Regions from separate parts of the Legionella spiritensis genome, predicted to be linked through region 2. Evidence: riboswitches for the same ligand, from Rfam matches in the RefSeq annotation. Region 2 holds a riboswitch; the other holds the start of a gene.

Region 1 (7,628 bases), 480 kb from region 2:
TCCGCAGCGCTGACTTTCACTCCGGCTTTCCCCACCTTCTTTTCCACATTCAATTCAATGGGCAACCCATGACAATCCCAACCGGGAACAAAAGGCGCATCGTATCCGCTTAATGTTTTGGATTTCACAATAATGTCTTTCAGAATTTTATTGAGCGCATGCCCGCAATGGAGATGTCCGTTGGCATAGGGAGGCCCGTCATGCAGAATAAAACGTTGTTGTCCTTTACGCGCCTGCCGGATTTTTTCATAGATATTACCAGACAGCCAATCCGCCAGCATCGTGGGTTCACGCTGGGCCAAGCTCGCTTTCATGGGAAAAGCCGTTTCCGGTAAATTCAGGGTTTCTTTGTATTCTGCCATGCGCCTACTCTGTTATCGCGTTAAGTACCAGACGGCCCGAGACAAATTTTGCTTTGGCCGTCACAACATCGTTATGAATTTGATCAATCAATTCTTCTACGGATGAAAATTTAATCTCATCTCTTAATTTGTGCAAGAAATAAACTTGTAAAAATTCGCCATACAAATCGCCCTTAAAATCAAACAAGTGAACTTCAAGAACCACCTTGCTGCCATCCACCGTCGGGCGTGAGCCCAAATTGGCAACCCCATTCACCCGCTCGCCATTTTGACGGATCACCTGCACACAAAAAACCCCTTTCAACGGAATATTGTGCCGCTGCATCGCCAAATTGGCCGTAGGAATTCCCCATTGCCGGCCTCGTCCCTCTCCTGCCAAAACGCGCCCGCACAAACTAAACAGCCGCCCTAAAAGCACAGAGGCCTGTTCCAGATTTCCCTGCGCTAACAATTCCCTGATTTTTGTGGAGCTGACCCGCAAATCCCCTACCCTATGATCCGGAAAGGTTTCCACAACGCAATGATTATGTTCAGCCTTCTGCGTCAACAGACCCGCATCGCCCCGACGCCCACGGCCAAAACGAAAATCATTACCGACCAGCAAGTAGCGGGCTTGCAGCAGGGAAAAGAAATACCGCTCGATAAACGCTTCCGGTTCCAGTTCCGCCAGTTGTTTATTGAAACGCAGACAATAAACAAAATCAATTCGATTGCGTTTGAATTGCGCCAGTTTTTCACGCAAGGTGGTCAGACGAGCCGGAGCGTTTTCCTGTTGAAAAAACTCGCCGGGCTGCGGTTCAAACAACACCACAACAGCAGGCAAGGATCGCTTCCTCGCCTCGGCGTAAAGCCTGCCCAGCAACGCTTGATGTCCTGTGTGAACTCCGTCGAAATTCCCGATGGTTACGACCGCTCCGGTCGCAAACAAGGAAGGATTAAATGAACCGCGTAACAGCTTCATGCGTATTGATCAGAAATAAAATAGAGATTATAGCGGGTTTCATCACGATTGAAAAACAAGTATAGGGCGTCAGGTTCAAAGTGAACACTTAATATTCACAATGACAAATATCATGTATACAATGCCCTCACGTCAAACCAGATAAAGGATCCGTGAAATGGGTAATAACAAAAATCAAGGTTCAATACCACACGAGAAAAATACGGAGAGTCATGATGAACGGATCGATCCGCATACAGCCGGGAAAATAGCAACGAAACTCACATTAGAAGAAACAGCACGTATTTCCATCACTTCCCATCAAAATTATCTGATATTTCAACCTTTTCTGGCTCAACCACCCCTGGCCGCTGTGGTGCAGGCATCACCCGATAAATTAGAAAACCTGGTAAAAAAATACTCCCCTAACATCTTATTCGCAAAAGGAGAAATAACTGATCCTTTAAATCAGGTGGTTTATCATAACGTTTCAGCCTACCAGCTTATGACTTTTCTTTGCGACGACGATATGCAGGATAAAATAGTGCCGTTAATACCCGAGGACATGATTGACAAGTGTCATGAACAGGATTCTGAAATGGATTGCGGCGGTTGTGATTTAATCAAGATGGTTGAGGATCCTGAACAGGTGATACTCAACGGTTTTAAAGCGCTGACTGAGTTTAGAACAACGTATACGATTACCGTAGCCCAACAAAGTGGCGACTCATCAATCCTGCAGAATGCGACCCTGCCATTACTGGAAAATCCTGACGGGATTATTTATTACCACGATAACCAAGGACAGGCGCATTTCTATTACGCGAATCGCCAAACAGAAACCTTACAAAAAATCACACCTCAACCTGAAACACAGGACGACAAAAAAGCATTGGAAGCCTTCTCAAAATCCATGGCTGCCATGGAAAATAATAGCGGACGACGTTCCAGTGACGAAGAACATGCGTTGATAAAAAAAACCATGGGATATCAGTTGATCCGAAAAGGCGTTCATTACACACGAAACAATATCTCCTATCATGACAGCCAAAACGAATTTCGACTGCTTAACGCCTATCGAACCTGTCTTCGTTTGTATGATGACGCGCAAAACGAGGAGCAGAGAAATGCCGCAGACGAGTACTGGCGCGAAAAAGTCGGTAAAGCGCAAGGTGAAGTCATGTGGCTATTGCAGCGACTCTGTCAGGACAGGCAGACTTATGTACCGCCAAACCCGCCTTTGGGAGGTTTCACAAGAGGTCTTTCGGGATCCGACAGAATCGTAATCTATGATATAAAACCAACATCCTGCTTTGGCAAGTCGTTCATGTTAGTTCAAAATGGTCAACCTCACCGGGATTTAGGTTCAAAATACGCCCTATGTACCTCAAAGGATCTGTTTAGTTCCAGCGTTTTCTCCAAAACAAGCTACCAGGTACCACTCACTACCAAATACAGGAAAACAACGATCGAACGCGATCTGGTTTATACCGCTCGTCTGGTTGAGCAGGCCAAGAACGCTCAAGCATTGAAAGTGGAAAAAAAGTTACAAATAGAGTCCATCAATTCCAGACACGGATAGTCATGGCAAAGAAAAAAGCACCGGTTTTTAATAACCGGTGCTTTACGATTAATCCTTGTCGGAGTCGACATGAGGCCTGACAATAAGGACGTCGCATTCGGCGCCATGTAAAATGGCATTGGCCGTAGAACCCAGCAACAAGGCCAAACCGTGTTTGCCATGGCTGCCTGTCACTATCAAATCAATTTTTTTCTCCTGGGCAACCCGTAGAATTTCATTCTTCGTGGAGCCAAACTCAATCATGCAATGCGCATCATCAACGCCCAATTTTTTAGCAAGGGCAGCCAGTTCCTTCTCTGCTTGCTCCCGTATGGAGACTTCCACTTCGGCAAATCCTGCAAATCCAGGATAGGCATAGGCCGGGATTGGTTCCACCACATGAACAAGCAGCAAATCCGCACCGTTCTCATCGGCAATTTTCTTGGCTTTCTCAGCCGCCCTCACGCCCACCTCATCAAAATCGGTGGCAAATAAAACCCTTTTGTACATAACTCTCTCCTTGACATCAATGTAAACAGCTATAGTGTTAGACTAGCAGAAAACAAGGTAATTTCCCATATCATCAATACCTTGCGACAGGCAAATCTGTACACATTTTCTTGTAAAAGAACCGTAGCCTGCAAGGAGGCCTTCGGCCGTATTGCGGGTTTCATACTCCAATATTGCAGTAGAGGAAAAGGTGAGCGCCCAAGTAAACGTTATCCCGCATTTCGGCTTCTCCTTCATGAGGGGCTACAGGAAACTATCAGGTTCCGTAAGCAAAAATGGTGCGCCGCCTGAACCCTCGTATTTTGGATTTTCTCAGGTATAATTGTGCATGAATGAAACATAGGGGTGTCTTCACATCATCGTGACGGCTGAGATCATACCCGTTGAACCTGTACGGATCATGCCGGCGTAGGGATTGTTATTATGTTATTAGATATTTCAGGCACTCTGGCCTCTTTGTTAGCTACATGGCTATTTATTCGGATTAATCGAAAAGCCTGGTTGGTGAGTATGCTCGCAACCATACTCAACGCATGGTTGTATTGGCAGAAAGGTATTTATGCCGACATGACCCTTGAATCCTTTTATTTTATCAGCACCGGTTATGGGTGGCTAACATGGCGGAAACCCCATAAAAACCAGCCTGGCGAAATATCCAATCTGACAGGGATGCAATGGATCATACTTGGGTTTGCTGTACTAATTCTTTTTACGGCCATAATGTGGGTGTTACAACGATACACATCCTCAAACATAGCAAGCCTTGACGCGTTAACCACATCCTTAAGTCTGGTTGCACAATGGCTTATGTGTTACAAAATCACGGCTACCTGGATACTATGGTTGATAACAGACGCGATTTACGCCTATCTCTATCTTGTCAAGGAACTGCCGTTTCATGTGGTGTTAATGTGTGCTTATTTAGCAATGGCCGCCGCGGGATACCGGATATGGGTTAAGCGACAAAAGCAAATATTATCGCTTACTCCCACAGAACCTTTAACTTACTTCTCTTAAACCCGAGACCGGTCGAATCCAGGGTTTATAACGCATGGCTTCCGGCGGCAATTGTTTTATGGCCGCTTTCGCCTGTTCAAACTGACTGTATTCACCGGTTGTCAGCACAAACCATTCCAGACCGCCTCGTTTTGATTTTTTCAATACCACTTGTTCTTTCATACGCGGATGCTTATTGATAAAACGCTCGATATCGGTATAGCTTTGGCTTGCCAGCAACTGGATCGTATAGCGTGAGTGTGGTTTGGACGCTGTGGTAACAAGTCGCGGTAATACAGACGGGGCACTTTCCCGCATTTCCTGCCAATCCAGGGCAATCAGGGAAGAATGTAAAACCGGTTCCGGTTCCGCAGTGCGTTTTGCGATTTCTTTAGGAATAACCAGAACCTTGTCCATAATCACCAGATCCTGATCATCCTCGTCGGGCTGAATATCAAACATTTTTTTTAAGGGAGGAGGTTGGACGGCTTGTCTGACCGCTGCCTGATATAGCGTCGGAATACGACTGACCAGTATTTTATCTTTCTTCACCGTAATTTTATTATTCAAGTTATTTGTCGCAGCAGGACTAGGACTGACTTCCTGAAAAGAGGGAAACAGCATATCTCTGAACTGCTCCTGATTCTGCCAGAAATAACCTGCCGTTAATCCTGTCAAAGCCACACTGGCCGCTATGGAAAAACGTCGGATGAATGATTTGTTTTTCTTATCCTTGTCGTTCGCCCCACTGCCAAAAAAGCTTGCCATGGCATGATTGATTCGGGCGATATCACCGCCTGTCAGTTCATAAAATTGCTTTAAACGCTTGGGCGTCAATGACTTTTCAAGTCGACCTGTTGAGGGAAGGCGATTTAACAGATATGTTTTGACTTCACTCTCACTCAGGGCGCCAGGCTCAATGGTATGAATCAAATTTTTAAATTGATCCCTGTTCAATTCATTCAGATCAGCGACCAGAGAATAATCGGCAACCAGACAAAGATGAAAAAAACCGGAATTACCCTGATTTTTGATAACCTCCAGCACTTCTTTTAAAAAAGAGCCCGGAATGTGTTGCGCATCATCTATAATCACCAGGACATGTGTTTTTCGTTCGGTAACCTGCTCAATCAACGAATCCAGACAAGGCGCCTTATCGATACGCAGATGAAAGGCATCTGCGATATGGGCAAATAATTCCTCTTTCCGGAAAGGAGCGAGGGCCGTCACGGCATGTGATTTGATTTCAGCGTTCAGATGGGTGCGCAGTAATTTGACAAAGGAAGTTTTTCCTCCACCCTGCTCCGCGAGAATCGCCATCATGATGTTGTTAAATAACACCAAATGATTGATAAAATCAATTTTAGACATCCATGAGCCGGGTTTAAACAAAGTTTCCAACTTTGGAATATCTCTGGTAATGGATGCAGCGCCTCTGTTTGCCATGAGTTATTCTCCTTCAACCGCACGTTGTAATACCGTTTGCAGAACCGTGTCGGTTATCTCGTCATCTATATAACAATGACCAACACCCCGCATGAGTATAAAGCGCAACCTGTTATTCTTTATTTTTTTATCCTGGGCCATTTTTGCACGTAAATCATCCGGATTGATATCCTGCGGAATTCGTGCAGGCAGCCCGGCCATCTTCAGCATCTTATCAATCAGGACGACATCGGACCAATCCATCACCCCTGATTCATGCGATAATAACGCGGCGCAATACAACCCTATCGCCACAGCCTCACCATGCAGCCACCGTTGATAAAGGCTGTGCGTCTCAAGAGCATGGGCAAATGTATGCCCCAGATTCAGTAACGCCCTCATCCCCGCTTCACGTTCATCGGCCTGGACAATCCTTGCCTTGGCGCGGCAGCATTCGCCAATAATGGCGGCCAGATCCGAATACTGATTATGCCCTAGTCCCGCATGCAAAGCATCCTGTAACCGCTCGAAAAATTCGCCGCCCTCCAGCAAACCATATTTGATGACTTCAGCCAACCCGGCACGAAACTCTCGTAACGGCAGCGTATGGAGTGTATCCAAATCAATAATGACCGCGTCCGGTTGATAAAAACTGCCAATCATATTCTTGCCAAGAACGTGATTGATAGCGGTTTTCCCACCAATGGAAGCATCCACCTGAGCCAGCAACGTGGTTGGCAATTGAATGTATCTGGCTCCACGCTGGTATGTTGAGGCGACAAATCCGGTAATATCACCAACCACTCCGCCACCCAGAGCGATTAGTGTTGTATCCCGGTGATGATGATTGCTTAATAAGCCATCATAAATTTTATAAAGGCTTTGCTGATTTTTATACGCCTCCCCATCCTCAAGAATAACGCAGTCGCACTGACAATCGGCAAAAACCTTTTGCACAGCGGATAAATACAATGGCGCAACCGTGTCATTACTGACTATCATGACCTGCTTTGAAGTCACGTGGCGGCGCAAAAAATCAGTTTTGGATAACAGGCCGTAACCTATCAAAACAGGATAGGATTTCTCCGGCAATTGAACCAGCACCTCCTGCGACAAATCAAATTTCGCCATATATATATTTAATAATATTGTTAGCAACCGCTTTGACTGTCAATTTATCCGTTTCAAAGCTTACATCGGCCAATTCTTCATAAAAAGGTTCCCGCTCATCCCGCAACATTTCCAAACGCCCTTCCAGATCATCGGTCTGTAATAAAGGGCGTTTCGTATCCCGTTTCGTTCGTTCAAATTGTTGTTGCAGCGAGGTTTTGAGATAAATCACCGTACCACGACCGGCCAGTGCGTTGCGATTTTCAGGAATCATCACAACACCGCCGCCTGTCGCAAGGACAATGTTCGACTTCTGAGTCAGTTCATCGATCACTTTCTGCTCACGCTTGCGAAGGCCTTCTTCTCCTTCCATATCATAAATCCAGGAAATATCGGCACCCGCACGCTCTTCAATCACTTCATCGGAATCAAAGAACTCAAGTTTGAGCTCCTTTGCCAAAGTACGGCCTATGGTACTTTTACCCGCACCCATTGGCCCGATTAAAAATATGTTGCGTACTTTAACTATGCTCATTTTTAATTACATACCTCTTAAGCTGAAACATGAAACACATTCTCCTTATTTCACGCTTGATTTAACATAGTGCATCAGGGTTCCTATTTATTTATAGGGCCTTACAGGCTTTCCGAACTTATCCAATTCAACTCCTTTAGCAACAGCTTTTCCCCGTCCTTCAATAGTAGTTATAGACAAGGTGTTGGT
Region 2 (7,628 bases):
GGTACTGGCGCATAGCTTGCAATCCGGATTTCTGGCCAGGCGTATGTCTTTAAATATCATATTGAGTAAATCAACCTTGAGCAGTCGGTTGTTTAATGACTGACCTGCTTGTACCAGCCATTTCATGATTTCCGTGGCCTGAATAATACCAAGCATACCCGGCAACATGCCGAGGACACCATTGCCATTACAATCCATCGTGGCTTGTTCTTGGGGCGACTGCGGAAATACACAGCGCAAACAAGGCCCTTGACCACCGGAAAATATTGAGCAATAACCGGTAAATTGCGAGACACTGGCGTAGACATAAGGTTTTTCAAGTTGAAAGCAGACGTCATGAATGAGATAGCGTGTCTTAAAATTATCAGTGCCGTCGGCAATAATATCGTACTGCCCAATAATATCCACCGCATTGTCGGCGGTCAGTTTTTCAGGGTAGACGTTTACCGTAATACAGGGATTTAAGGATAACAACTGTTTTTGGGCAGACAAGGCTTTTGATTCATCCACCTGGGAAGAACGATATAAAATTTGCCGATGTAAATTGCCCACCTCAACCCGATCACCATCGACAAGACCGATAGTGCCAACACCGGCGGCTGCCAGATAAAGTGATAACGGCGATCCCAGCCCGCCCAGTCCCGCACATAAGACACGTGCAGCTTTTAACTTTTGCTGGCCGGAAAAGCCAATTTCCTCAAGTGCCATTTGTCGGGAATAACGGATTAACTCTTGTGCTGAAAAACGATTGCTACTCATAACGTAACTCACTTACTCGGGTTAATAATTGCTGGGCTGCAGCGACAGGATCGCGGGCGCTGGTAATAGCGGAAATCATGGCGATCCCGTCTACACCGGTTGCGAGAACTTCCGGGAGTTTTACAAGGTTAATACCACCTATAGCGACCAAGGGATAACGAAGTGTCCGCCGCCATCGATGTAGTTGTTCGCGTCCTTGCGGTTTAAACGCCATAATCTTACTGGTTGTCGGATAAACAGGGCCGCAGGCGATGTAGGAAGGATTGATAGCGTGTGCCCTTGCGACTTCGTAATAGCAATGCGTACTCACACCTAAATACAATCCTGCCCGACGTATTTCATCAACATCGGCAGCCAGCAGATCATCCTGCCCCAAATGAACGCCTGTAGCACCCAGGTGAATGGCATGCTCGTAATAGTCGTTAACGAACAACGTGGCGCCGTATTGCCTCGCAAGAGCGACACTTCGCCGTATTTCTTCCTCAAGCAAGGATTCCGGTGCGTTTTTTATACGCAACTGAATCGTTTTTATTCCAATTGGTAATAAAGTATTTAACCATCCACTGTGATCAACGACAGGGTATAATCCTGTCCAGCAGGAAGGAAAGGGCTTTGGCAATTGCGTCATGGGCGCAGGAGAAAGATAAGGAAGATCCTCTTGACCTTCCGGCCATCCATTATGAAATAATCGGGCGGTGTGGCGATTAAGACGCAAAGCGTGTCGAATGCCTCGCTGAACATACATTTTCCCGATCACGACCGCGTCTTTCACGCAGTAACCGAGTGCCAGACTGGCGGCAATTGCTGAGGACAGTACACATCCGGTACCGCGGTAATTGAGTTCAGACGCCCGTTTACCGGCTAACCAGAACGAGTCATGCCCGTTTGTCCAGTAGTCCTGGCTAAATAGCGGATCTTTATGATGACCGCCTTTCAGCAACACACTTTTGGCACCCATGCCTGTTAAGGCATGAGCCGCTTCTTCCAAATCCCGAAACGATGAAAGTGATCGATTAAGCAAGACCTCCGCCTCTATCCGGTTTGGAGTTACCACATCGGCATAAGGCAATAATCTGACAAGTTGCTCTCTATGCCGTTTCAAATCGGAAAAAAATAAAGGCGTTCCGGAAGACGAAGCCAGTACCGGATCAAGTACCACATATCCGGAATAACTGTTGAGAAGGGCAGCCAATTTCTCAGGTGTACCAGGCTCGCCAAGCATGCCGATTTTAATAGCGCTCGGGGTAAACGATGGTAGCAAGGCATCACATTGAGAGGCTACATGTTCAGGTGATATACATTCTATGGCTGTAACCTGATGTTCATTTTGCGCCGTAACGGCAGTAATCACAGAGCAGGCCGTCACGTTAAATTGTTGCAGCGTGTCCATATCGGCTTGCATACCAGCCAGTCCGGACGGATCGACGCCGGCGATACTCCATACAACGGGTTTGTTCATACCAGCACATCCTGCTGCCAGAAAGGCGTGTCAATTAAGGGGGTACTCGGATGCGCCGCGTTGCGCTGTGGCATGATGCCCGCCAGAAAGGCATCCCGCCCCGCGCGGATTGCATGACGAAACGCCGAAGCCATCAGGACCGGTTGGTGTGCGAAAGCCACCGCGGTGTTTAAAAGAACCGCGTCAAAACCCATCTCCATAACCTGTACGGCATGTGATGGTTTGCCGATACCCGCGTCAACAATGAGGGTGATATCCGGCAACCGGCAACGCAGGGTTTCCAGAGCGTAAGGATTAACAACGCCCTTGCCGGAACCGATAGGGGATGCCCATGGCATTAAAATACGGCAGCCGGCATCAACCAGCTTTCGACACATAACCAAATCTTCGGTGCAGTAGGGGAAAACCTCAAACCCCTGACTGACAAGAATTTTTGCGGCTTTAATTAATTCAACCGGTTCCGGTTGCAGATTATAATCATCGCCGATAACTTCCAGTTTTATCCACGAGGTATTAAATAATTCCCTGGTCAGCTCCGCCATGGCTACGGCTGATTTCGCGTCACGACAGCCTGCCGTATTGGGTAAAAGATGACATCCGATGTTTTTTATGACCTGCCAGAATGCTTCACCGCCAACCCCGGCAGGCGCTTGTCTTTTTATGGACAAAGTTATTATTTCCGCGCCGGATGCGCGAATAGATTGCTCCATGACATCAAGGGAAGGGTAAGCGGCTGTTCCCAATAACAGTCGGCTTTGTAACGTTTTTCCGGCTATATTCCACATCATTATCCTCCTTGCATGGGCACAATAATATCGACACGATCACAATCGTTAAGCATTGTGTCTTTATAATTTGCGCGAGCAACCAGCTTGTTGTTTATCGCCACAGCGAAATACGAATCGGTATAGCTGTTTTGCATCAGCAGATTATGCAGTGACTGGGATGGTTCAATCCGCTGCGCCTTGTCATTGAGATATATGGTGATCATAATCGTTCTCCCAGATTTCCGGATAATGGAGGGATACATTGGCGGACAAGCCGCGCAACACTTCTTCGGCTAACGCCGGGGCAATCAAATAGCCGTGACGATACAAACCATTGACCGCTATCAAGCCGTCACTACGTTTGATACGCGGTAAATGATTGGCCAGGGTAGGGCGGCAATGGGTCACTGTCTTTAAAATTCGTGCTTCGGCAAAACCAGGATGCAGGTAATAGGCGGCCGTTAATAACTCCAGGGTCGTACGAACGGAAATACCACTGTGATCATCGGCTTCAATTTCACTTGCCCCGATGAGATAACTATGCCCAGGTCGAGGAACAATATACAAACTGTAGCGAGGGTGTAAAAAGCGGACAGGACGATGCAACGTAACTTCAGGAGCATACAACCGAATTATTTCTCCCCGTAAGGCACGCAAGTCCGGGAAAACGTCGCGAGCGCCCAGACCACGGCAGTCAAACACCATATCAAAATCATGCCGCCGGTCTTTTGTCCTGATTCGTCCCGATTCAAGAGATAAAACCGGCGTGTTTAAAAAAAAGGTTACCCCAATCCGTGCAAGGTATTTATGAAGTTCGGGTATCAAGGCCTGACAATCAATATGTGCCTCATCGGGACAGTAGTAAGCGGTTTCAAATTTTGCCAGATCAGGTTCCAGGCGGATGAGACTGTCGTTGGAAAGCCGATAAAAGCGAATCTCCTTCGTGTGATCCAGTTTTTCCGAGACGCGTTGATAAAAATGATTCCATTCCGCCTGATCACTCGGATGATTCAGGATAATACTGCCCGATTGGCGATAATAAACGGTGTCCGGTAATTGTGAGAGAATATCTGGCCAGCAGCTTGTAACCGATCGTTGTCCAAGATGAAAAATCACAAGATCCGATTTATCCAGTTCGGAAACCGGCGTCAGCAATCCGCCCGCTGCCAAACTGCAATTATCATTACCTTCTGATTGCTCAAAAAGACTAATTTGCCAGCCCTCGTTGTGCAACGCGAGCGCCAGCAAACTTCCCATGATTCCTGATCCTGCAATCCCGGCACGCATGATCAGTTTTCCAGACAGCAGGCAACCGGGGCAATATCAGAATAGGGTGTGGCCGGAATAAAGCGATTGGAATAGCATTGGGATACATCAAACGTTTCATCAATAACATGTAAATGCCTGGTGTAACGTCCCACTTTTTCCCAGTCACGTTCCACGTTCAGCAAATTGCGGGAGAAAAAGGGCAGGGTACGCGTAAAAATCTTTTGGTACATGGGCGTGCGCAATTGTGGTTTCGCCTGGCATAGTAATTCGTACGCATCCTCCGGCCGTTCGGTAGTAAAAGCCGCACCTCGCTGGGTTGCTCTCAAAAATCCCTGAACCAGTTCGGGATGTTCAAGTGTACGTTCGGGGACAATGAATTGTACGGAACAAAAACAGCAGCAACCCAGGCCGGCCAATTGATCAATACGCAAAAACGTTGTTTCACCTCGCAGATGTTCCAGTTCAACCTGTTGAAAATTAATAAAACCAATACCGGTATCGATAACATCCCGGCAAATTGCATCGGTCACATTCATGCCGATACGCACCGTTTGGTAACTGGCCGGATCAATATCGGCCTGTGTTGCCAGATCATCAATGATTTTTTTTCCAAACTCCCCGATGTATCCGACACGTTTGCCGACAATATCCTGAAAGGAACGAATACCACTTGATTTTAACGCAATCAAACCGGTCGGCGGCTCATCAAGCAAGGTTCCGATGGAGGTAACCGGATAACCTTTCGCCCTGGCGGCAATGGTATGAATCATGGCCTTGACTCCGAAATCCACCGTACCCAAACCAACCAGTTCCGTGACATCACCAGGATCAGCGGGATCCAGAATTGCCAGTTTGATCCCTTCTTCCAGGTAAAATCCGGATTGCTGGGCAACAAGAATCGGGGCATGGTAAGGGTTTGCGTACCAGTTGAGTAACAATGTAATTCTTGATTTCAATGAGGGCATGGCCATAACTCCTTATATCGTGTATGAAAATATCGGAGATGGCAAAAGGGAACAATGCCGTATAAAACAATACGAACATCGTTTTTTTGAAGGCGTCCTTACGCTGATATGAATCAGATCAAGTTCAACGGGTAACTCTCAGCCGGATATCCGACACCCCGCGCCATCTTACAGACGAAATCATGCTAGGCCTTAATTTTTGCTTTGTCAATACAGGGCAGGGGGATGGCTTTGAGTTTATTTTTACATTATGTGACATTCTGGTTTCTTGTGGCTGGAACATAAAACACCCAGAAAACTTAATTATTTAACATTTTGTTAATATACAACCCTTATACTGTTACAACAGTACCCGAATAAGGTGACCAACGTGTCTACCGAACAATCGACAATACGTTTTATTAAAAAAGAATTAAAAAGCATCTATCAATCTCTTGATACGCCCTCAAAGGATTTGGCAATAGATATACTGGTGAACGCCGTATCCAGCTTAGAGGACAAAAAGTTTAAAGTGGCCTATCATCATGCCCGGCAACTTTATGCGATAGCCGGCAAACCGGAATCGGAAATAATAGCCTTGTTTCATAATATATTTTTTGCCGAGGACGTGGCTACGGATAATTCCGTTGTACTGATTCACGAAAACTCCCCTTATTACGAATCGTTAGCACAACTGGGTGAGGAACTTGGTTTTACAGTGCAACAGCATGAATTCAGTAGCAGTTGCTGGACCAAGGATTATGTCGTATCGACAGGCAAGGATGTTGTAGTACCGATTAAAGATAAAAACAGAATTGATACGTATTTAACACAGGAATTTGTTGGGCGCGCTCAACAAAATACCAGTCTTTATTATGGCGCGTTAAATATATCGGAACATCACCAGGCTAAAGTGACCATCTCTTCGCCAAACAAATGGATAACAAAATCACAACCACTCCTCGATCATACTGACATAGTACATAAAACAGCTCTTGAAGGAGGTAATTTCTTTTGCGCCATTAATAAAAAAGGAATGCGTTATTATTTGCTTGGTGAAAATGTTGTTTCAGAAACCATGGCTTACAATAATCTCGAACGTGATAAAGCGATTGATGTCATTACCGAGGAGCTGGCCTGTCCACATGATCGATTACTCATTATTCCGCAATGGTCTTACCATTTGGATTTACAAATGGCTTATCTTGGAAGAGGGCAGTTTGTCATTCATTCCTTTCATCAAAAAGGAATAAATTTTGGCTTGCCTGAGGAGAGTATTGATAAAATCAAAATAACGTTTGCTTACCTTGAGAAATTATTTGAAAAAAATGTCATTGACGCAACCTGCAGCATTTTGCAAGAACACGACTTTGAGGTAGACAAGGTTTTCGGCTGCCTGTTTTATTTAGAAGACACCTCCGATGTGAATCAAAAAAAATGGGTGCCTTTTTGCAAAGCTGATGAAGACTTTGAAGGTGCCATCGCTTTAATGATGAATGGCATTTCTCTGGATTTGGGGGCAAGAGGGCGGCATTTTCTTACGTCAAAATGCGACTTGCCATCGTTTAAAGAGCAATATGACGTTTCATTAATTAAATTGGGTATTGATGGCGTTCACGATGTCGATATGCCAGCTTACTACGATGATGATGGGTATTTTGATGGTATGGTTACAGGATTTATGGGAGCAGGAGGTGTTTCAGACGTAGCCGCCGCAATGAATGGCGGACTTCGCTGTCAAACATCCATTGTGAGTAAATCGCTGACTACGACGTATAACCCGAAAGGATCCAGATTTCGTTTATTCCAATCTGTAGACGCTTTGGATCTGAATGTCACGGAAGAAGAGCCGGAAGTAAAAAATAATCCCAAAAAGTTATAGGTTCCATCTTTTTTCATCTGGATCGGAACTGCTGATACAAGACAGATAAAATGGTATAGTTTGTCTTTCTACCGGATATAATAAAAAATAACATGCAAACCGTTATTATTTACCACAACCCACGATGCTCCAAATCACGCCAGGCGTTGGCGATACTACAAAACGAAGGTATTGAACCCGTTATTATCGATTATCTCAAAACACCACTTGATATAAACGAGCTAAAGCGCTTGCGTTCTTATTTTGATCTTGAGGATTTCGTACGCACCGCCGAACCGGTTTTTAAAGAACAGGGATTATCCATGGATAATGAAATACAGATTTTACAAGCTATGGTTAAACAGCCTGTATTAATGCAACGCCCCATTGTGACATTTAAAAACAAAGCCGTCATAGGACGTCCACCCGAAAACGTTTTACAATTATTTAAATAAAAATATTAATTCAAGCATCTGGGCAACGTTCATGGCGATGTCTTGAAAAAGACAGTTTTGGAAGCAATAAGAGTTGGATAGGCAAGGCTGCGTTTGTGGATTGTCCCACTAAGT

The links. A riboswitch is a leader RNA that binds a small molecule or an ion and turns the genes downstream of it on or off. The one in region 2 is predicted to bind thiamine pyrophosphate.
Positions count from the first base shown of each region.
Region 1: linked by a shared signal. The riboswitch ahead of pnuC (nicotinamide riboside transporter PnuC) and the one ahead of CKW05_RS07740 (ABC transporter substrate-binding protein) in region 2 are both predicted to bind thiamine pyrophosphate.

Region 1 is NZ_LT906457.1:2,182,917-2,190,544, forward strand. Features, by position in the region: gene ileS (isoleucine--tRNA ligase) at 1-362, opposite strand, end outside; gene ribF (bifunctional riboflavin kinase/FAD synthetase) at 367-1,323, opposite strand; gene CKW05_RS09800 (hypothetical protein) at 1,481-2,884, shown strand; gene CKW05_RS09805 (universal stress protein) at 2,933-3,373, opposite strand; TPP riboswitch at 3,705-3,805, shown strand; gene pnuC (nicotinamide riboside transporter PnuC) at 3,797-4,390, shown strand; gene CKW05_RS09820 (AAA family ATPase) at 4,373-5,815, opposite strand; gene aroB (3-dehydroquinate synthase) at 5,819-6,925, opposite strand; gene aroK (shikimate kinase AroK) at 6,912-7,439, opposite strand; gene pilQ (type IV pilus secretin PilQ) at 7,527-7,628, opposite strand, start outside.
Region 2 is NZ_LT906457.1:1,702,987-1,710,614, forward strand. Features, by position in the region: gene CKW05_RS07715 (HesA/MoeB/ThiF family protein) at 1-759, opposite strand, end outside; gene thiE (thiamine phosphate synthase) at 752-2,218, opposite strand; gene CKW05_RS07725 (thiazole synthase) at 2,215-3,003, opposite strand; gene thiS (sulfur carrier protein ThiS) at 3,006-3,209, opposite strand; gene CKW05_RS07735 (FAD-dependent oxidoreductase) at 3,187-4,272, opposite strand; gene CKW05_RS07740 (ABC transporter substrate-binding protein) at 4,275-5,219, opposite strand; TPP riboswitch at 5,298-5,390, opposite strand; gene CKW05_RS07745 (hypothetical protein) at 5,590-7,080, shown strand; gene arsC (arsenate reductase (glutaredoxin)) at 7,173-7,514, shown strand.